Regions from separate parts of the Shewanella aegiceratis genome, predicted to be linked through region 3. Evidence: predicted binding sites of a transcription regulator. Region 3 holds the regulator's gene; each other region holds the start of a gene.
What was found. Region 3 encodes NrdR, which represses ribonucleotide reductase genes. Its sites were predicted from a motif close to AAACACNANATNTNGTGTTT; they were not measured.
Positions count from the first base shown of each region.

Region 1 (7,039 bases), 870 kb from region 3:
TGGTCGGCATAAGGGCTTACCAGGTTAACCGACTTCATACGCTCGTTGGTGATGTACTCGACATATTGGCAGAGGATCTGCTCGTTCAGGCCGATCATAGAGCCATCTTTGAACAGGTACTTGGCCCACTCTTTCTCTTGCTCTGCAGCCTTAACGAAGATGTCGATCGCCGTCTGTTCGCACTCTTTGGCGATCTCGGCCATCTCTGGGTCATCCTTGCCACCTTGCATCAGCTTAAGGATATGCTGAGTGCTGTTTAGGTGTAGTGCTTCATCTCGGGCGATTAGGCGGATGATCTTGGCGTTACCTTCCATCAGCTTGCGCTCGGCGAAGGCAAATGAACAGGCGAAGCTGACGTAGAAGCGGATCGCCTCGAGCACGTTAACCGACATCATACACAGGTAGAGGGCTTTCTTGATCGCGCGGGTGGTGACTTCTACCGTCTTGCCGTTGATCTCGTGGGTGCCTTCACCCATGAGGTGATAGGTCTGGCTCAGCTCGATCAGGTTATCGTAGTAATCGGCGATATCGCTGGCGCGCTTGAGGATCTCTTCGTTCTGTACGATATCGTCAAATACCACTGAAGGATCGTTAACGATATTACGAATGATGTGGGTGTAAGAGCGTGAGTGAATCGTCTCAGAGAAAGACCAGGTCTCGATCCAGGTCTCAAGTTCCGGCAGCGACACCAGCGGCAGGAAGGCGACGTTTGGCGAGCGGCCTTGAATTGAGTCCAGCAGTGTCTGGTACTTGAGGTTAGAGATGAAGATGTGCTTCTCGTGATCCGGCAGCGCCGCGTAGTCGATCTTGTCTTTGCTGACGTCGACTTCTTCTGGACGCCAGAAGAAGGAGAGTTGCTTCTCGATCAGTTTCTCGAACACTTCATATTTTTGAACATCATAACGGGCAACGTTAACCGATTGGCCGAGGAACATAGGTTCCAGCAGGGCATTGTTAGGTGTTTGACAAAATGTTGAATAGGCCATTTTTCTATCTTCCGATAAAGGGGGCAAAGCCCCCTGATAAAAGGTTAAAACACGTAGAGTTAGATCTTACATGCGCCGCCTGCGCAGCTATCGTCTTCTTTCTCAATGGAGGTGATATCGTCATATTTGTCTGACGCACCGTCACGCGTGTTGTGATAGTAAAGTGTCTTCACACCGTATTTGTATGCGGTCAACAGGTCTTTCAGCAGCACCTGCATAGGTACCTTGGCGCCTGGGAAGCGGCTTGGGTCATAGTTGGTGTTGGCCGAGATAGATTGGTCAACAAATTTCTGCATCAAACCGACCAGCTGCAGGTAACCTTCGTTGCCTGGCATCTGCCACAGCAGCTCATAGCTGTACTGGTACTTCTCAAAATCAGGGACCACCTGCTTGAGCTGACCATCCTTACTCGCTTTAACGCTGATCAGGCCTCGCGGTGGCTCGATACCGTTAGTCGCGTTAGAGATCTGCGATGAGGTCTCAGATGGCATCAGGGCAGACAGGGTCGAGTTACGCAGGCCGTGAGTCTTGATCTCCTCACGCAGGGTTTCCCAATCCATGTGTAGTGGCTCGTCACAGATCTTATCGAGGTCACGCTTGTAGGTATCGATAGGCAGGATACCCTTAGCGTAATTGGTCTCGTGGAAGGCAGGGCAGGCGCCTTGCTCTTTCGCCAGATTCATCGAGGCCTTGAGCAGATAGTACTGGATCGCTTCGAAGGTCTTGTGGGTGATGCCGTTGGCGCTGCCGTCTGAGTAACGCACACCTTCTTTAGCCAGGTAGTTGGCAAAGTTGATCACGCCTATACCCAAGGTACGACGGTTCATCGAGCCCTTATGTGCCGAGACGATAGGGTAGTCCTGATAGTCGAGTAGACTATCGAGCGCGCGCACGGCCAAATCTGCCAGGCTTTCCAGCTCATCAAGTTTCTTGATGGCACCCAGGTTCAACGCAGATAGGGTACACAGGGCGATCTCACCATCGGGATCGTCGATGTTGTTCAGCGGCTTGGTCGGCAATGCGATCTCAAGGCACAGGTTAGACTGACGTACAGGGGCAACCTTAGCGTCAAACGGGCTGTGGGTATTACAGTGATCGACGTTCTGGATATAGATACGACCGGTAGAGGCACGCTCCTGCATCATCAGGGAGAACAGCTCGACCGCCTTGATCTGCTTCTTACGTATGCTCTCATCCTGCTCATACTTCACATACAGACGCTCGAACTCTGCCTGATCTTCGAAGAAGGCATCGTACAGACCTGGGACGTCTGATGGACTGAATAGCGTGATCATGCCGCCCTGGATAAGGCGCTGATACATCAGCTTGTTCAGCTGCACGCCGTAGTCGAGGTGACGAATACGGTTATCTTCGACGCCGCGGTTGTTCTTAAGCACCAGCAGAGACTCAACCTCCAGGTGCCACATAGGGTAGAAGAGGGTCGCCGCACCGCCGCGTACGCCGCCTTGAGAGCAAGACTTCACCGCTGTCTGGAAATACTTATAGAAAGGCAGACAACCTGTGTGGAATGCCTCGCCGCCGCGAATTGGGCTACCCAGCGCGCGAATACGACCTGCGTTGACCCCGATACCTGCACGTTGCGACACATACTTCACGATAGACGAAGCGGTCGCATTGATTGAGTCTAAGCTGTCGCCACACTCGATCAGCACGCAAGAGCTGAACTGACGTGTCGGTGTACGCACACCTGACATGATAGGTGTCGGTAGCGAGATCTTAAAGGTCGAGGTCGCGTCATAGAAATCTTTAACGTACTGAAGACGCGTCTCTCTCGGGTAGTTGGCGAACAGACAAGCCGCTACCAGAATATAGAGGAACTGCGCACTTTCGTAGACTTCGTGAGTCACACGGTTTTGAACCAGGTACTTACCTTCTAACTGCTTAACCGCGGCATAAGAGAAGTTCATGTCGCGCCAGTGGTCGATATAGCTGTCGAGCGTGTCTAACTCCTCGCGGCTATAGTCGTTCAGAATATGCGTGTCATATTTACCCAGCTCAACCAACTTCACCACATGGTCGTACAGCGAAGGCGGCTCAAACTGACCGAAGGCTTTCTTACGCAGGTGGAAGATGGCCAGACGTGCAGAGAGGAACTGGTAGTCTGGTGACTCTGGCGAGATAAGGTCGGCAGCGGCCTTAATAATGGTTTCGTGGATCGCTTCAGTTGGGATTCCATCATAGAACTGAAGGTGTGAACGTAATTCGACTTCCGATACTGAGACGTTATTCAGTCCTTTGGCCGCCCAAGTGATCACTCGGTGGATCTTATCGAGATCGATGGTTTCACGTTCGCCACTGCGCTTCGTGACTTGCATATTGCTGTTCATTGAAGATAAGCCTTGAATTAAATATCGCTGGGAGGGGAAAACTCCGCCCTACGTTTCCATGTAAAAACAATCGAAGATGTAAAAAAAGTACCTGAGCACTACTGCAGTTCTAGTGGCTTCGACCGCCGCCCATACACAAGATATGGTGTTTTTTCTTTTATAGGATACAAGATAGTGAGGTTGGTGGGATATTGCAAGCGGGTTTTTAGGGGACAAGTTGTGGATATCTTGGGGGTAAACCAAAGGGTTAGTAACGGCTTACCTTTAACCCTTGTTTTCAATTACGATAGCACCGGCGGGTCAAGTTTTAGGCGACTGATTCGCCCTATCATGAAAGCTAAAATATTGGCCAGATCCTCGCGATCTTTTTGCGTCGAAAAAGGATCGCGATCTCAGCTTCGACGACTTTTTACTGATGTGTCACACGCCCTAGCTCCAGAGCACGTGATGCATCTCATTTAATTGTGACTTAACCGTGACTTATGCACGACTTAACCGCCACTTAGCCCTGTCTTAGGAGTTCAAGCACGGATACCGGGGTGTCGAAGCCAAAGTCGTGAGGCCAGAGGTGCGCCTGATCATTGTTTCCAATATAACCCCAATGGGCGATGCCCCCCAGCATGTCGCTATTGCGAGCCGCCTCTAGGTCACGTTTGGCATCGCCTAGGTAGAGAATTCCTTGGCAGCTGACGCCAATTTGCGACGCTGCCAGACGCATGGGCGCAGGATGGGGTTTACTCTGAGTGGTGGAGTCGCCGCTGATGATGGCCGGCATCTTGTTGGCTAACGCGAGTCTGTGCAGCAAAGGCCTCGCGAAACGCGCCGCCTTGTTGGTGACCACCCCGAAGGGGATCTGCTGGCCGCTGAGGTGCTCGAGCAGGGCACTCATGCCATCGAAAAGCTTAGCCTCTTGGCCGTTAACATTATGGTAGTGCTCAAGCAGCGCCTGCTGGATGGCCGCTTTTTCCTCATCATTAAGATGAGGCTGGGCGGCGTTAACTAATGCCAGGCTGCCATGGGAAGCCGCATAGCGAATATCTTCCAGATGTTGGCTCGGCAGCCCAAAGTCTTTTAGCGCCAGATTGAGCGCCAGCACGAGATCCGGCGCCGTATCGACCAGGGTGCCATCGAGATCAAACAGCACACCTTTTATTGGCCTAGTAGCAGTGCGCTTACCATCAATCGTTTCAGCGTTAGCACCAGGCAGGGTTTGATCAGTCATCCTGCTTAACCGTGGCGATCATATAGTTGACATCTAGCGACTTGGTGTAGCGGAAGATCTCCGTCAGCGGATTGTAGGTGATGCCGGTCGCATCGACGCACTCGAGATCGACCGCATCCGCCATGCCAATAAGTTCGGCAGGCTTGATGTACTTCTTATGATCGTGAGTGCCTACCGGTAGCATCTTAAGCAGGTACTCGGCGCCAATCACTGTCTCTACATAGGCTCTGATGTTGCGGTTAATGGTCGAGAAGAACACATAGCCGCCAGGCTTAACCATGTCGCTACAGGCCTTGATAACAGAGGCAGGGTCGGGCACATGCTCGAGCATCTCCATGCAGGTGACCACATCATACTGGCTCTGATGACTGTCTCTGTGATGCTCCGCCGTGTCCTGGATATAGTTTATCTCAACCCCCATCTCTAAGGCGTGAAGTTTCGCGACATCGAGGGGCTCGGCGCCCATGTCCAAACCATCTACTTTGGCGCCAAGACGTGCCATGCTCTCAGAGAGAATACCGCCGCCGCAGCCGACATCTAGCACACGCTTACCAAACAGACCGCCAACGGCTTGATCGATATAGTTGAGTCTCAGGGGATTGAGCTTATGGATGGGTTTAAATTCTCCTTCGGGGTCCCACCAAGTGGCAGCCATCTTCTCAAACTTAGCGATTTCTTGTGGATCGACATTGGCATTATTAGTCTCAGAAAAATTTGTCTCAGAAAGGTTAGACACGGAGAGTCCTCTGAAGGGAATAAATGATGTAGCTATTATACCCATCGCCTTAGATAAACAAAGGAGAACCCGGCGAAAATGTCTGCTTTGTCATCAGATTGCTGTTAAAGCGCTCATCTTGGTCAAAACGAGGCGGGGTTTTGGGTCGTAAACAGATATTTGGCGTGAAATTTCAATAGGGTCTAGCGCCTTTAAATATCTGTGTTAGAATGCCAAATCACGTTTTCAGGCTTGGTAAAATATTGCCTGGTTTTTAAGCAGTATTTTGTCGGCTAAATTTCAAGGGATCGAGCAGTTTATGACTGATCTGGCTTCATCTATAACACCAATTAATATTGAAGACGAATTAAAGAATTCATATTTGGATTACGCCATGAGCGTGATCGTTGGCCGTGCGTTACCCGATGTACGTGACGGTCTAAAGCCGGTTCATCGCCGCGTATTATTCGCGATGAACGAGTTGAAGAACGATTGGAACAAACCTTATAAGAAGTCGGCGCGTGTCGTCGGTGACGTTATCGGTAAATATCACCCACACGGTGACTCTGCGGTTTACGACACCATCGTTCGTATGGCGCAGCCTTTCTCTATGCGCTACACCTTGGTCGATGGTCAGGGTAACTTTGGTTCGGTCGATGGCGACGCTGCGGCGGCCATGCGTTATACCGAAATTCGTATGGACAAGCTGGCGCATCAACTGCTGGCTGACCTAGAGAAAGAAACCGTCGACTACGTACCTAACTATGATGGTACAGAGCAGATCCCAGCGGTACTGCCAACCCGTATTCCGGCCCTGCTGGTAAACGGTTCATCGGGCATCGCCGTAGGTATGGCGACCAACATTCCTCCTCACAACCTGTCAGAAGTGATCTCCGGCTGTTTGGCACTGATCGATGAGCCAAGTCTCTCTATCGAGCAGTTGATGGAACATATTCCAGGGCCAGACTTCCCAACGGCGGCGATCGTCAACGGCCGTAAGGGTATCGAAGATGCCTATAAGACGGGTCGTGGTAAGGCGGTCATGCGTGCCCGCGCAACCGTTGAGACTGAAGACAACGGTCGTGAGCGCATTATCGTTACCGAGATCCCTTATCAGGTAAACAAGGCACGTCTGATCGAAAAGATCGCCGAGCTGGTAAAAGATAAGAAGATCGAAGGCATCAGCGGCCTGCGCGACGAGTCAGACAAAGACGGTATGCGTATCGTTATCGAAGTAAAACGCGGCGAAGTGGGTGAGGTGATCCTTAACAACCTCTACGCCCAGACTCAGCTGCAGACCTCTTTTGGTATCAACATGGTGGCCCTGACCAATGGTCAGCCTAAGCTGTTTAACCTTAAAGAGATGCTCGAGTGCTTCATCCTTCACCGTCGTGAAGTGGTGACCCGTCGTACCGTATTCGAACTGCGTAAGGCACGCGAACGTGCTCATATTCTTGAAGCACTGGCGATTGCTCTTGCTAACATCGACCCTATCATCGCACTGATCAAGGCATCGCCAACACCGGCCGAAGCCAAGACTAAGCTGGTTTCTCAAGGCTGGGCCCTTGGCAATGTACAAGGTATGCTGGAGAAGGCAGGTGATGATGCGGCGCGTCCTGAGTGGTTGTCAGCAGAGTTCGGTATTCGTGATGGTCTCTACTACCTGACCGAGCAACAGGCTCAGGCGATTCTGGATCTGCGTCTGCACAAGCTGACCGGTCTGGAACATGAGAAGATCCTAAGCGAATATGAAGAGCTACTCGAGCTA
Region 1 covers NZ_CP080416.1:2,209,589-2,216,627, forward strand. Annotated here, with positions in the region: gene nrdB (class Ia ribonucleoside-diphosphate reductase subunit beta) at 1-986, opposite strand, end outside; gene nrdA (class 1a ribonucleoside-diphosphate reductase subunit alpha) at 1,046-3,334, opposite strand; gene K0H80_RS09900 (HAD family hydrolase) at 3,837-4,556, opposite strand; gene ubiG (bifunctional 2-polyprenyl-6-hydroxyphenol methylase/3-demethylubiquinol 3-O-methyltransferase UbiG) at 4,549-5,337, opposite strand; gene gyrA (DNA topoisomerase (ATP-hydrolyzing) subunit A) at 5,591-7,039, shown strand, end outside.
Region 1: nrdA (class 1a ribonucleoside-diphosphate reductase subunit alpha) is a predicted target of NrdR. The motif match lies at 3,466-3,485, and genes of this name have one in related genera.

Region 2 (7,039 bases), 1.5 Mb from region 3:
GCCTATGGCAACATGCTCCGGCTCCTTGAGCAGCTCGGCGGCAATCTCGTTGATCTGGCCGTGATCTAAGGTTGCCGAGAACATCAGGGTCTGGCGACGCTTGTGATCGGCGGCCTGGTTGATGGCCCTGAGCTGCTCGGCGAAGCCAAGATCCAGCATGCGGTCGGCCTCATCTAAGATAAGCAGCTCGAGTCCGTTGAGGAACAGGTGACGCTGAGCCAAATGATCCGCCAGACGGCCAGGGGTTGCGACCACGAAGTGGGGGTCTCTCGCCAGGGCCTTGGCCTGATCGTTAAAGTTCTCGCCGCCGAGGATCTTGATCGCCTTGTATTGGGTGTTGGCGACTAACAGACGCAGTTGACTGTAGACCTGGGTGGCCAACTCTCGGGTCGGCAGCAGGATCAACACCCTGGGATCGCGCTTGCTTAGCGCCTTGGTGGCGATGACACGCTGCATTGCTGGCAACAGGAAGGCCAGGGTCTTGCCCGAGCCCGTCTTAGACGATGCCATAAGATCTCTTCCCGATAAGCCTACGGGTATCGATTGCGTTTGGATCTCGGTCGGCGTGTCGATGCCCATGTGTTCAAGGCTGGTCAGTAGACGTTTATCGAGTGAAAAATCTGAAAATTGCAATGCTGTGCTCCGAAATATAGATAGGGGCGCATTATACATCGCTGTGAGCGATTCAGCCATGACTTGCGCGCTGGCTCGTCGCCAGTCAATGCTAAGGCGCAGCGCTTAGATTAATTTTTTTCCGCTATAGGCTGTGCGGCGTCATGGTTTGGCTTATGATGAAAGCTAAAGACAATAAGACGCGGCTTGCTCAAGTGACTTACTTAAGTGACTAACTTAAGTGGCTCGCGTCCCGGGGAGAGAAACAGAGAAGATGGCGAATATCGGCATTGCACTGGGCAGTGGTGCGGCGAAGGGATGGGCCCACATAGGTGTGCTAAACGAGCTGGCGAACATGGGAGTCTTCCCCAACAAGGTGGCCGGCTGTTCTATCGGCGCCGTGGTGGGCGCCGCCTATGCGCAAGATAACCTTAACGATCTAGAGGCTTGGGTGACCAGCTTTTCCAGCTGGGATGTGTTGGGCCTGATGGATCTGAGCTGGCGCAAGGGCGGGCTGATTGGCGGCGAGAAGGTGTTCGACGTGATGCAGCAGCATATCGGCAACCTGGATATCGAGCAGATGCAGATGCCCTTTGCCGCGGTGGCGACCGACCTTTATACCGGCCAGGAGATCTGGTTTAAGCAGGGTAGCCTGCGTCATGCGGTGCGAGCCTCCTGCTCTATGCCGGGGATCTTACCGCCGGCGCGCATTGGCGAGCGCTGGCTGGTGGATGGCGCCGTGGTTAACCCTGTGCCCGTATCGGTAAGCCGGGCCATGGGCGTCGACTTGGTGATTGCCGTGGATCTTAACGCCCACAGGAAGACCCGCCATCAGCAGCTGCCTGTGGCCATCTCTTCCGACGTGAAGGCGAGCCAAGCAGAGCAGGTGAAAGCCGAGAAGGAGCTGGAGAGCGGCTTCATGGATCTCTTGGCCCGGGGACGGGATTATGTCAGCGGCCTGACCGATAAGTTTTCCCTCGGCAATCGCAGCGAGCCAGGCATGTTGGCTGTGATGTCTCAGTCGATGGATATCCTGGAGCAGCGCCACAAGCGGGTGCGCCTGATGGGGGATCCACCGGATATCCTGATCACCCCTAACGTGATGGAGATAGGCACCATGGAGTTTCACCGCGCTGGCGAGGCTATCGAGGCGGGACAGGAGGCTGTAAAACAGGTGGCTCATATCATCCGCGCCCGTATCGATGAGCTGGAGCGTCACTGATAGCCTAAGTAATAGTCTAAGTAATAGTCTTTAGGCGTGACTGCGTAGTTGTTAGCCCTTAGGCGTCAGTCCTTATAAACAGGAGTTGTTTAAATAAACGGCTAACATTCCCTAAGGCTTGTCTCTTTAGGAGCTCTGGCTAGGTCTTTGGCCTGGTTTTTGCTGCTTGTAGGGATATTTCTCTGCAGTAGTCGAAAAATTGACAATGAATTCAATTAGCCAGGCCATTAATGGTTCACAAGCCAATCTGATCGCCAACAGCTATGGCCAAGAAACACAGGGTCAGGACACACGTAATGTCGACGGATCATCGGCCAGCGACAAGGTGACCCTGTCAAATCAAGGCTCCAAGGTGCAAACGACAGGACCAGATATCCCCCAAGAGGCGGTATTTCTCTCGCCAAGGGCCGAGCGGGCGCAGAAGATAGAGGCGATGGCCAAAGACTTCTTCTCCAAGGGGCAGTTTGGCATCGGCGATATTCCCAAGTTAATTCAGCGTCTGCATCAGGACGGCATCTTGTCAGAAAGTCAGCTTAATCGCCTGAGTCAGGCGGGCTTTGAGATCCCAAGGGGCGATGGGGCGCAGCCGTCACTGCTTGATTTTATCGCCAGCCAGCGCGAGCAGCTCAAGGAGAGTAATCCCGATAGCGTGATGATCGCCATGCTCGATGACGCCGAGTCTGTGCTTAAGCAGATGGACAGCCTCGACAGTCAGGGTTTGAACCAGAAGGCGGCGCGGGTATCGGCCCAGCTGTCGGTGTTTGTACAGGGCGATAACGGTCTGGCGAGCAGAGACAAGGAGATGTGGCAGGCGCTTAAATCCACCATGCAATTGGCCGCCGCATCGGGAAGTTCGCAACAGGCTTCCGGGCAATTACAGCGTTATCTGGCACTATCTAAACGAATTACGTAATTTATTCACAGCTTGTCCCATTTTTATCCCGCATCTAGCTCCCTTTGCCGACTGGGTCAAGGCAAGTTTTAACGATAAGTGGCCCAGTTGGCAGTAATCTTGTGTCACAAAATTCCATCCGCAAATTAATGATCTGGATCAAGGTACTTGAGCCTAACTTGTAGCTTAATGCGCTACATATTGTGTTCATCGTCTATATTAACACTATATATGGTGTTAATTTGGCCGTTACTTGAGGAGATATTGAACAATGCCAGTGGTTATTAAGCGGGATGGTTACCGCACGCCTTTTGACGAAACAAGGATTCGAGATGCAGTGGTTGCTGCAGCAAGTTCGGCAGGTATTGATGATGTTGCCTATGCCACCGAGGTGGCCTTACAAGTACGCCAGTCGGTGGCCGAACTCGAGCAGGTGGATATTCACGACCTGCAAGATGCGGTAGAAAATCAGTTGATGGAAGGCCCCTATAAGCAACTCGCCAGGGTCTATATCGAGTATCGCCACGACAGGGATATTCATCGTGAGTTGAGCAGCCGTCTCAACCGCGAGATCCGTGGCTTGGTCGAGCAGAGCAATGCGGCGCTGCTGAACGAGAACGCCAACAAAGATTCCAAGGTGATCCCCACCCAGCGTGATCTGCTGGCGGGCATTGTGGCCAAACACTATGCCACACGCCATATTCTGCCTAAGGATGTGGTGGCGGCCCATGAGTCGGGTGAGATCCATTATCACGATCTCGACTATGCGCCTTTCTTCCCCATGTTTAACTGTATGCTGATCGATTTGGCAGGCATGTTGACCCATGGTTTCAAAATGGGCAACGCCGAGATCGAGACTCCTAAGTCTATCTCGACTGCGACTGCGGTTACAGCGCAGATCATCGCTCAGGTGGCCAGCCATATCTATGGCGGCACCACTATCAACCGTATCGACGAGGTGCTCGCGCCTTTCGTTGCTAAGAGTTATGACAAGCACTATCAGGTCGCGCTGACCTGGGGGATCACAGATGCCAAGGCTTTTGCCACGGCGCAGACAGAGAAAGAGTGTCACGACGCCTTCCAGTCGCTGGAGTATGAGGTCAACACCCTGCACACAGCCAACGGCCAGACGCCTTTTGTCACCTTCGGCTTCGGCCTGGGCACCTCCTGGGAGTCGCGCCTCATCCAGTCATCCATGATGAAGGTGCGCATGACGGGCCTGGGTAAGAACCGTAAGACGGCGGTCTTCCCTAAGCTGGTCTTCGCCATTCGCGATGGCATCAACCACAAGGCGGGCGACTGCAACTATGATATCAAGCAGATGGCGCTCAAGTGTGCGTCGATGCGCATGTACCCGGATATCCTCAACTATGAGCAGGTCGAAAAGGTCACCGGCTCCTTTAAGACGCCTATGGGGTGTCGCAGCTTCCTCGGTACCTACGAGGAGGAGGGCGAGCTGGTGCACGAAGGGCGTAACAACCTTGGTGTGGTCAGCCTGAACCTGCCGCGAATCGCCATCGAGGCTAAGGGCGACGAGACGCGTTTCTATCAGCTGCTGGATGAGCGTCTGGCGGTGGCCCGCCGCGCCCTGGACACGCGCATCGAGCGTCTACAAGGCGTGAAGGCGAGGGTCGCACCAATTCTTTATATGGAAGGCGCCTGTGGCGTGCGTCTGCGCGCCGACGATGAGATCAGCGGCATCTTTAAGAATGGCCGTGCCTCTATTTCCCTGGGTTATATCGGCCTGCATGAGACCATCAATGCCCTCTATGGCAGCGAGACCCATGTGTATGACAGCGAGGCCCTGCGCGGCAAGGCGCTTGCCATTATCGAACACCTCAAGGCGGCGACCGTGCGTTGGCGCGAGGAGTCGGGCTATGGCTTCAGCCTCTACAGCACGCCGAGCGAGAACCTGTGTAGCCGCTTCTGCAAGCTGGATACCGAGGCCTTTGGGGTGATCGACGGCGTAACAGATCGCGGCTATTACACCAACAGCTTCCACCTGGATGTGGAGAAGAAGGTGAATCCGTACGATAAGTTGGATTTCGAGCAGCCCTATCCGGCACTCACCAGTGGCGGCTTCATCTGCTACGGCGAATACCCTAACATGCAGCACAATATCGAGGCGCTGGAAGATGTGTGGGATTATAGTTACAGCCGGGTGCCTTACTATGGTACCAACACCCCGATTGATGAGTGCTACGACTGTGGCTTCACCGGCGAGTTTAGCTGTACCAGTAAGGGCTTTACCTGTCCTAAGTGTGGCAACCATGAGCCGAGCCGGGTGTCTGTAACCCGCAGGGTGTGTGGCTACCTGGGCAGCCCGGATGCAAGACCCTTCAACTATGGTAAGCAGGAAGAAGTTAAACGCCGGGTGAAGCACCTCTAATGAGCTGAGCCAAGCAGCATTAAGTTTCGGCTGCGGGCACAAAGTGAATGTAGAAAGTGAAAGAAAAGATGAAGATAGCAAGGCGCCCCGGGGCACTTGCTATCTTTGTATGAGGGGCACATGAACTATCATCAATATTTTCCCATCGACGTGGTCAATGGACCCGGCACCAGGGCGACCCTGTTTGTCTCGGGCTGCGAGCATCAGTGCCGGGGCTGCTACAACCAATCGACCTGGAATCCCGAATCGGGCCATCTGTTCGACGAGGCTATGCTTGAGCAGGTGATTAAGGATCTCAATGATACCCGCATTGTGCGCCGCGGCCTGTCGCTCTCTGGCGGCGACCCGCTGCATCCGGGTAATCTCGATGTCATCTTGGCCTTAGTTAAACGTGTAAGGCAGGAGTGCCGGGGCAAGGATATCTGGCTGTGGACTGGCTATAGACTCGATGAACTCAGCCCGGCCCAACAAGCGGTTATCGCCCATGTGGACGTGCTGGTGGATGGCAAGTTTGAGCAGTCGCTCGCCGATCCCAGTCTGGTGTTTCGCGGGAGCAGCAATCAGGTTATTCACTATCTCACCGAAAAACGCTGAAATTAGCGGCAGATACTGCTGTGGCTAGGACGCTGCCGATGCCGGATGACTTGTTCGTACCTTCCTCATTAGTGGTATAATGTTCGCCAAACTGGCAAATGCTGCCTATTTTTATCTGAGTGGCATTTGTATATTCGCGAGATTTTTAAGGCAAGTTAATGAATTTAAAGCAAGAGTTACAGCAGTTAAACGATCGTCTCGATAAGTATCGTCGTAAATTAGATGCGGCAGAGAAGCGTGGCGATCAGGCGGTTATTTTGCAATTTAAGCAAGAGATCAATGCGGTAACTAAGCAAATTACCCATGTTAAACAGCAGCAGAGCCGTCAGTTGAACAAACGCGGCACAGAGGTGAGCGAACTTGCCTTTAGCCGTGCGCTGACCAAGGCCGAGCAGGCGGATATGGGTAAGCTCAAGCGTTCGGTGAAGGGCTTGATCGTTGTGCATCCCATGACGGCCCTTGGGCGCCAGATGGGACTGACTCAGGTGACTGGATACGCGCCTAAGGCCTTCTAGGCCATAGAGGTTTTTGATGGCGGCGTGAGCGACTTCATAGCCTTGCCGCCACTCAGGGCGTATCCTTATAAGCCAAAGCGGTTGCGGTGAAGCAATAACCGATTTCATCACTCGGGTATTTCACTGTTAGGCAAAAACACATAGAATGCTCGGTCTGAGAAAGGGGAGAGTCTCTCCTCCTGGTTTTCATTTTTCGTTCGCATCTCAGACAGAGCGAGTTGTAAAGGTTATTTCATGTCGATTAAGTATGTCGCCACCTCAAAGCTTCCCACCCCTTGGGGAGTGTTTGCCATGCATGGTTTCGAAGATACAGAGACGGGCAAAGAACATGTGGCGCTCACCTTTGGCGAGTTAGATGCGAGCCAGCCCATTCTGGGCAGAATTCACTCCGAGTGTCTGACCGGCGATGCCCTGTTCAGTCTGCGCTGCGATTGTGGTTTTCAGCTACAAACCGCGATGCAAAATATCGCCGAGGCGGGTCAGGGATTTATTCTCTATCTGCGTCAGGAAGGCCGTGGTATAGGCCTTCTCAATAAGATCCGTGCCTATGAGCTGCAGGATCAAGGCGCCAATACGGTGGAAGCCAACGAGCGTCTGGGTTTTGCCGCCGATATGCGCAAATATGACATGATCAAGCCCATGCTTGAGAAGATTGGTGTGCAGCAGGTGAAGCTGATGACCAATAATCCCCGCAAGGTGAAGGCGATGAAGGAACTTGGCATCGCGGTTATCGAGCGTGTGCCACTGCAGGTGGGTAAGAATCGTTATAACGAGGCCTATCTGAAGACCAAGTCGACCGAGCTGGGTCACATGAT
Region 2 covers NZ_CP080416.1:2,831,277-2,838,315, reverse strand. Annotated here, with positions in the region: gene K0H80_RS12515 (DEAD/DEAH box helicase) at 1-633, opposite strand, end outside; gene rssA (patatin-like phospholipase RssA) at 887-1,834, shown strand; gene K0H80_RS12505 (Rossmann-fold NAD(P)-binding domain-containing protein) at 2,040-2,747, shown strand; gene nrdD (anaerobic ribonucleoside-triphosphate reductase) at 2,998-5,115, shown strand; gene nrdG (anaerobic ribonucleoside-triphosphate reductase-activating protein) at 5,236-5,709, shown strand; gene K0H80_RS12490 (YibL family ribosome-associated protein) at 5,868-6,224, shown strand; gene ribA (GTP cyclohydrolase II) at 6,459-7,039, shown strand, end outside.
Region 2: nrdD (anaerobic ribonucleoside-triphosphate reductase) is a predicted target of NrdR. The motif match lies at 2,947-2,966, and genes of this name have one in related genera.

Region 3 (7,039 bases):
GACAAATCCTTTTATTATTCTGATGTTGTTGGCGGATAGGCGTTCAATCCTAGCACGCTTTTGTTTCCGTGTTAGACCCTTTTAAAAAGGGGAGCTGGTTTTGGGAAGAGAAGATAAAAAAACGGAGGCTACTGCCTCCGTTTGTGTGTGCTTTGCGCTACTGAAATTGCTCGAGAGTGCGAGATGCGCGAGTTAGCTCATGCGCTTGTACTTGAGGCGGTGCGGCTCAATCACATCCGTACCCAGAGTCTCTTTCAGCCAGGTCGAGTATTCTGTGTAGTTACCCTCGTAGAAGTTCACCTGACCCTCGTCGCGGTAATCCAGGATGTGGGTGGCGATTCTGTCGAGGAACCAACGGTCATGCGAGATCACCATGGCACAGCCAGGGAATTCAAGCAGGGCTTCTTCCAGGGCGCGCAGGGTTTCGACGTCGAGATCGTTGGTGGGCTCATCGAGGAGCAGCACGTTACCGCCTGCCTGGAGCAGCTTGGCCAGGTGTACACGGTTGCGCTCACCGCCCGAAAGGGTGCCGATGATCTTCTGCTGATCGCCGCCGCGGAAGTTGAAGCGGCCCACGTAGGCGCGGCTCGGGATCTCAGTGTTGTTGATACGCATGATATCTTGACCGCCGGAGATCTCCTCCCATACGGTCGCCTTGTCGTTCATGGCATCACGGAACTGTTCTACCGAGGCGATCTGAACCGTATCACCCACTTCGATGCTGCCGCTGTCTGGCTGCTCGGCGCCGCTGATCATCTTAAACAGGGTCGACTTACCGGCACCGTTTGCACCGATAATACCGACGATGGCGCCTTTAGGTACGCTGAAGCTCAGGTTGTCGATCAGCACGCGGTCGCCATAGGACTTGGTTAGGTTGTTGACCTCGATAACCTTGTCACCCAGGCGTGGTCCTGGCGGAATGAACAGCTCGTTGGTCTCGTTACGTTTCTGGTAATCGTTGGTGTTCAGCTCTTCGAAACGTGCCATACGGGCCTTGCCCTTTGACTGACGACCCTTAGCACCTTGACGAACCCACTCGAGTTCCTTGGCGATGGTCTTCTGGCGAGCGCTCTCGGCAGCCGATTCCTGCTTCAGACGGGCCTCTTTCTGCTCTAGCCAGGAAGAGTAGTTGCCTTCCCATGGGATACCCTCGCCACGGTCAAGCTCTAAGATCCAGCCTGCGGCGTTGTCGAGGAAGTATCTATCGTGGGTAATGGCCACAACGGTCCCCGTGTATTCCTGCAGGAAGCGTTCTAACCAGGCGACAGACTCGGCGTCCAGGTGGTTGGTCGGTTCGTCCAGCAGCAACATGTCTGGCTTTTCCAGCAGCAGGCGACAGATGGCCACACGGCGACGCTCACCACCAGACAGCACCTCAATCTTCTCGTCCCAGTCCGGCAGACGCAGCGCGTTAGCGGCGCGCTCGAGAATGTTGTCCAGGTTGTGGGCATCCTGGGCCTGGATGATGGCTTCCAGCTCACCCTGCTCCTTGGCAAGGGCGTCGAAGTCGGCATCTGGCTCGGCATACAGGGCGTAAACCTCATCGAGACGGGTCAGGGCGTTCTTGGCCTCACTTACCGCCTCTTCGATCGCTTCGCGCACTGTCTGCTGAGGATCTAGTTTAGGCTCCTGGGGCAGGTAACCTATCTTAAGATCTTGCATCGGACGCGCTTCACCCTCGATCTCGGTATCGATACCGGCCATGATGCGCAGCAGGGTGGATTTACCCGAACCGTTTAGACCCAAGACACCAATCTTGGCGCCGGGGAAAAAGCTTAAGGAAATATCTTTGAGGATCTGCTTCTTCGGCGGGACTATCTTGCCCACGCGTAGCATGCTGTATACAAACTGAGCCATAAAAAAGTTTACTCACTGACGAAACAATGGGGGCAATTCTACTGTAATCGCCCTAGAACTTAAATCGGATTTTCGGTGGGAGATTTTAGCTCGCATTATCACCCTTCCCATAGTGAGACGTTTTTGTTTTGTGACCCAGTGTAAAAATTGTTAACATCTGCGCAACCTAGGCTGGCCGCCCGGTCGGTGATGCCTGGGCACCAATAAAAATAAAGACAAAAATAACCACAAAGATAAGGGATCGATCTTGAACGCCACCCCCCCATTTTTTGCCGCCTCCCTGTTTGGCGGCATGAGCCTGCTATTGTCAGCCCCTGCACTAGCCGATACTCAGCCCCAAGTCGTTGAAACATTGCCTTTAGTGGCACAGACAGATCGCCCCGTGACACTGTCGGCGGCGCTGGCTAGTGATGGAGATGCCTCTGTAGAGAAAGAAGCCCTTAGCGAAAAAGGTGTCCTTAGTGAAAAAGATGCCCTTAGCGAGAAGGACTGGTGGGGAGCCACGCTGGAGATCTCTACCGTGCTGGTGCTGGGTGAGCTGCTCTATAAGACAGGCTCACAGGCCATGGAAGATGATTTCGATTATGAGATCGACGGCAATGCGGCGGAGTTTTTCTACGACAGGTTGACCACGGGGGCCTCCTGGAAGTATGACGATAACGATATCGGCATGAACTGGGGCCATGCCTATGCCGGCGCCCTCTATTATCAGGCGTTTCGTAACCATGGCTTCAATTACTACGAGTCGACCTTGGGCACCTTCGCCGCCTCCACCATCTGGGAGGTGTTTGCCGAGTATAAGGAAGTGGTGAGCATCAACGATCAGATAGTCACCACCTGGGGTGGCGCCGTGCTGGGGGAGAGCCTGTTTCAGTTTTCCGAGATGCTGGCCGCCAAAGAGGGCTGGTTGCCAACCGGCCTGAGTTACCTGTTTAACCCTTCGCGCACGCTGCGGGGGGGGGGGGGTTACCCGAGCCCCAACCGATTCGATCGCAGCCAGACCCAAGACAGCTTCTCCGTCTATACCGGCGTGCGCTACGCTAGCAAAGACAAGGCGGAAGTTAGCAGCACCATGGCGATGCTGGGGATGCGGGTGGCCATCGACAGTCGCGAAGGGAAATATGACACCCTCAGCGGCACCCCCAGCCGAGTCGAGATGATGATGGAGACTGCGGTTTCTCAGGAAGGTGTGGAGGAGTGGCAGATGGCTACCCAACTACTGCTGGCAAGCTATGGCCGCAAGCATAAAGGCGGCGGGCTCGCCAGCGACTGGTCCCATAGTTTCTATGTCGGTCCGTCGACCGGCATGGAATACACCAGCTTGGGGCTTGAGCAGGATGAAGACTTCTACGCCGTGGTCAACCTGCTGGGCCTGTCGATGGGGGCCAATTGGTCCAATCAAGATATCAGCATCGACCTGCGCGGCGATCTCTTTGGTGACTTTGCCATGGTGAAGCCTTTCGCCACCAAAGATTATCTCTCCCAGGGGCGTTACTTCTGGGGCACCAAGTCTGTGCTCTGGGAGGGGGAATATGGCTATGCCTGGGGCCACACCTTTAACCTGTCGCTGGAGGCCAGCTATCGTAATCTCTTACTAGGCATGAAGCTTAAGTCCCAGCGCTGGAGCTCGATCAACGACAAAGAGAACGAGCGCGCCCCCCAGTGGAACCCCAATAACAGCGATCTGGACTTCGACGATGCCAGAGACAGATATGAGATCTATCTCAGCTATGGTATCAGTAAGGATCTGACCCTGAGCCTACACCACGAGCGGATCGACCGTAGCGGTGAGATCCATGGCATAGACAATCCGGGGATCTACAGCCGCCTCGATGACAGCGAGCAGCGCAGCTGGTTGCAACTCGAATACTACTACTGAGTACCATGACTGATCACGGTTGCTGATTACCATTACTGATTACGATTGCTAATGCAAAATGACGGCCCAGTGCCGTCATTTTTGTTGGGTAATTAAAACAGTGTTTTCGTTCAAAAGGCTGTAAACCAGCCATTTTGTCCCTTGCAAAAAAGGAGGCTTGGCAAATCAGGCCACCTTAACCCCACTTTTGTCCTAAGGCGGATTTTGATGAACATTTCTCAGCCTGAATCGCAACTAATTTCATGTCGCAAATGCTGGGATTGTGATCGAATGCACTGTAGAATACCGCGCAACCCTACCTTATAAGACTTTCACAGCTGGAGTGACCAATGCTGAAAAAAGAGATGAACATCGCTGACTTTGATCCGCAACTGTTTCAAGCGATCCAGGAAGAGACTCGTCGTCAAGAAGAGCACATCGAGCTAATCGCCTCGGAGAACTACACCTCTCCTCGCGTGATGGAGGCTCAAGGTTCTCAGCTGACTAACAAGTACGCCGAAGGCTATCCAGGCAAGCGTTACTACGGTGGTTGTGAACATGTCGACATCGTCGAGAACCTGGCCATCGAACGCGCCAAGGAACTTTTCGGGGCGACCTATGCTAACGTTCAGCCTCACTCCGGCTCACAGGCTAACAGCGCAGTCTACATGGCGCTACTGCAACCAGGCGATACCGTTCTGGGTATGAACCTGGCTCACGGCGGTCACCTGACTCACGGCTCTCCAGTAAACTTCTCTGGCAAGCTGTACAACATAGTTCCTTACGGCATCGACGAGTCTGGCAAGATCGACTACGACGAGATGGAGCGCCTGGCCGTTGAGCACAAGCCTAAGATGATGATCGGTGGTTTCTCTGCCTATTCTGGTATCGTCGACTGGGCACGTATGCGTGAAATCGCCGACAAGATTGGTGCTTACCTGTTTGTCGACATGGCCCACGTTGCAGGCCTTATCGCTGCCGGTGTCTATCCTAACCCAGTGCCACATGCACACGTGGTGACTTCTACCACTCACAAGACCCTAGCCGGTCCTCGCGGCGGTATCATCCTGTCTGCGGCGAACGATGAAGACCTGTACAAGAAGCTGAACTCTGCGGTATTCCCAGGTGGTCAGGGTGGCCCATTGATGCACGTTATCGCCGGTAAGGCGGTAGCCTTCAAGGAAGCCCTGTCTCCTGAGTTTAAGGAATACCAACAGCAAGTAGTAGTTAACGCTAAGGCGATGGCTAACACCTTCATCGAGCGCGGTTTCGATGTGGTTTCTGGCGGCACCGAAAACCACCTGTTCCTGCTGGATCTGATCGCTAAAGATATCACAGGTAAAGATGCCGATGCGGCGCTGGGTCGTGCCAACATCACGGTAAACAAGAACTCAGTACCTAACGACCCACGTTCACCTTTCGTGACCTCGGGCCTGCGTATCGGTTCGCCAGCCATCACACGTCGTGGCTTCAAAGAAGCCGAAGCAGTTGAGCTGACCAACTGGATCTGTGATGTGTTAGATGACATCAACAACGAAGCGACTATCGAACGCGTGAAGAACCAGGTGCTTGAATTGTGCGCTAAGTTCCCTGTTTACGGTTAACCTTAAGGGGTAAATCGGGTAAACTCCGGTGGCCGCTACTGATTTAATATTGGTAGCGGCCATTTTTGTATCTATTTCAAGGGAAAGCTCCCCAAGATACCGATTAGCATTTGCTGGAGGCTCAATGCATTGTCCGTTTTGCAGCGCAACCGACACTAAGGTGATCGATTCTCGTCTGGTGGCCGATGGTCATCAGGTTCGTCGTCGCCGCGAGTGTCTGCTTTGCCACGAGAGATTTACCACCTTCGAAGGCGCCGAACTGGTGATGCCGCGTGTGGTTAAACAAGATGGTAGCCGCCAACCCTTCGACGAAGACAAGCTGCGTGGCGGCATGCTGAGGGCGGTCGAGAAACGCCCGGTGTCGATGGACGAAATAGAGCAGGCGCTAAGCAAGATCAAGTCGACCCTGAGAGCCACGGGCGAGCGCGAAGTGACCTCAAAGATGATAGGTAACCTGATGATGGATCACCTGGTTAATCTCGACAAGGTGGCCTATATCCGTTTCGCCTCTGTGTACCGTGCCTTTGAAGATGTCTCCGAGTTCGGCGAGGCGATTGCCAAGTTGCAAAACGATAAGAGCAAGTCGGGTAAGTCGTAATCGATGCGTATCGGGCTTCCCCAATTATTCTCAAGAGATGGCGATGAGCATGGCCTGGTCCAAATTTGATTCTCAGATGATGGCGCGTGCCATCCAGTTGGCCCGCAAGGGGCAATACACCACCAGTCCCAATCCTAATGTCGGCTGTGTAATAGTCCAGGGAGAGACCCTGGTGGGTGAAGGATTTCATATCGCCGCCGGCGGCCCCCACGCCGAGGTGCATGCGCTGCGTATGGCCGGCGATAAGGCCAAAGACGCTACCGCCTATGTAACCCTAGAGCCCTGTAGCCACTATGGCCGCACGCCGCCCTGCGCCGAGGCGCTGATCAAGGCACAAGTGGCCCGCGTGGTGGTGGCGGTGACCGACCCTAATCCTCAGGTGTCTGGCCGTGGCATCAAGATGCTTCAAGATGCAGGCATTGAGGTTGAGGTGGGGCTGCACCAGGAAGAGGCCGCAGCCCTCAACCCAGGCTTCATGAAGCGGATGCGCAGCGGCCTGCCTTGGGTCGGCATCAAGCTGGCAGCGAGTCTCGACGGCAAGACGGCGCTCTCTAACGGCGTCTCTAAGTGGATCACAGGTCCTGAGGCGCGCCGTGACGTGCAGCGTATGCGCGCACGTTTCGATGCCGTCGTGACCGGCATAGAGACGGTGCTGGCCGACGACCCTAGCCTGAATGTACGTCACCAGGAGCTGGGTAGCCTGAGTGAGCAGTTAACCGAGGCGGATATTCGTCAGCCACTTCGCGTGGTGCTCGACTCCCGTGCGCGATTAGGCACCAAGGCTAAACTGTTTGAGACACAATCTCCCGTGCTGCTGGTGAGCTGTCAGCCCTATCCCGAGGCCGTGGCGAGCGCCTGGCCCGAGCATGTGAGTCAGTTGCAACTGCCAAGCGACAATGGGCAGGTGCCGCTAAAGGCGCTGCTGAAACATCTGGGATCTCAGCTTAACAGCGTGATGGTGGAGGCTGGGGCGATCCTGGCTGGCGCCTTCATGGCGCAGGGGCTGGCGGACGAGCTGGTGCTGTATCTGGCGCCGAAAATCTTAGGCGGCCATGGCCGTAACCTGCTGGCACTGCCGGACTATACTGAGATGGCGCAGCTGCCCGCTCTCAAGCTTTGCGA
Region 3 covers NZ_CP080416.1:1,340,089-1,347,127, forward strand. Annotated here, with positions in the region: gene ettA (energy-dependent translational throttle protein EttA) at 193-1,857, opposite strand; gene K0H80_RS05910 (DUF3943 domain-containing protein) at 2,105-3,736, shown strand; gene glyA (serine hydroxymethyltransferase) at 4,066-5,319, shown strand; gene nrdR (transcriptional regulator NrdR) at 5,444-5,917, shown strand; gene ribD (bifunctional diaminohydroxyphosphoribosylaminopyrimidine deaminase/5-amino-6-(5-phosphoribosylamino)uracil reductase RibD) at 5,955-7,039, shown strand, end outside.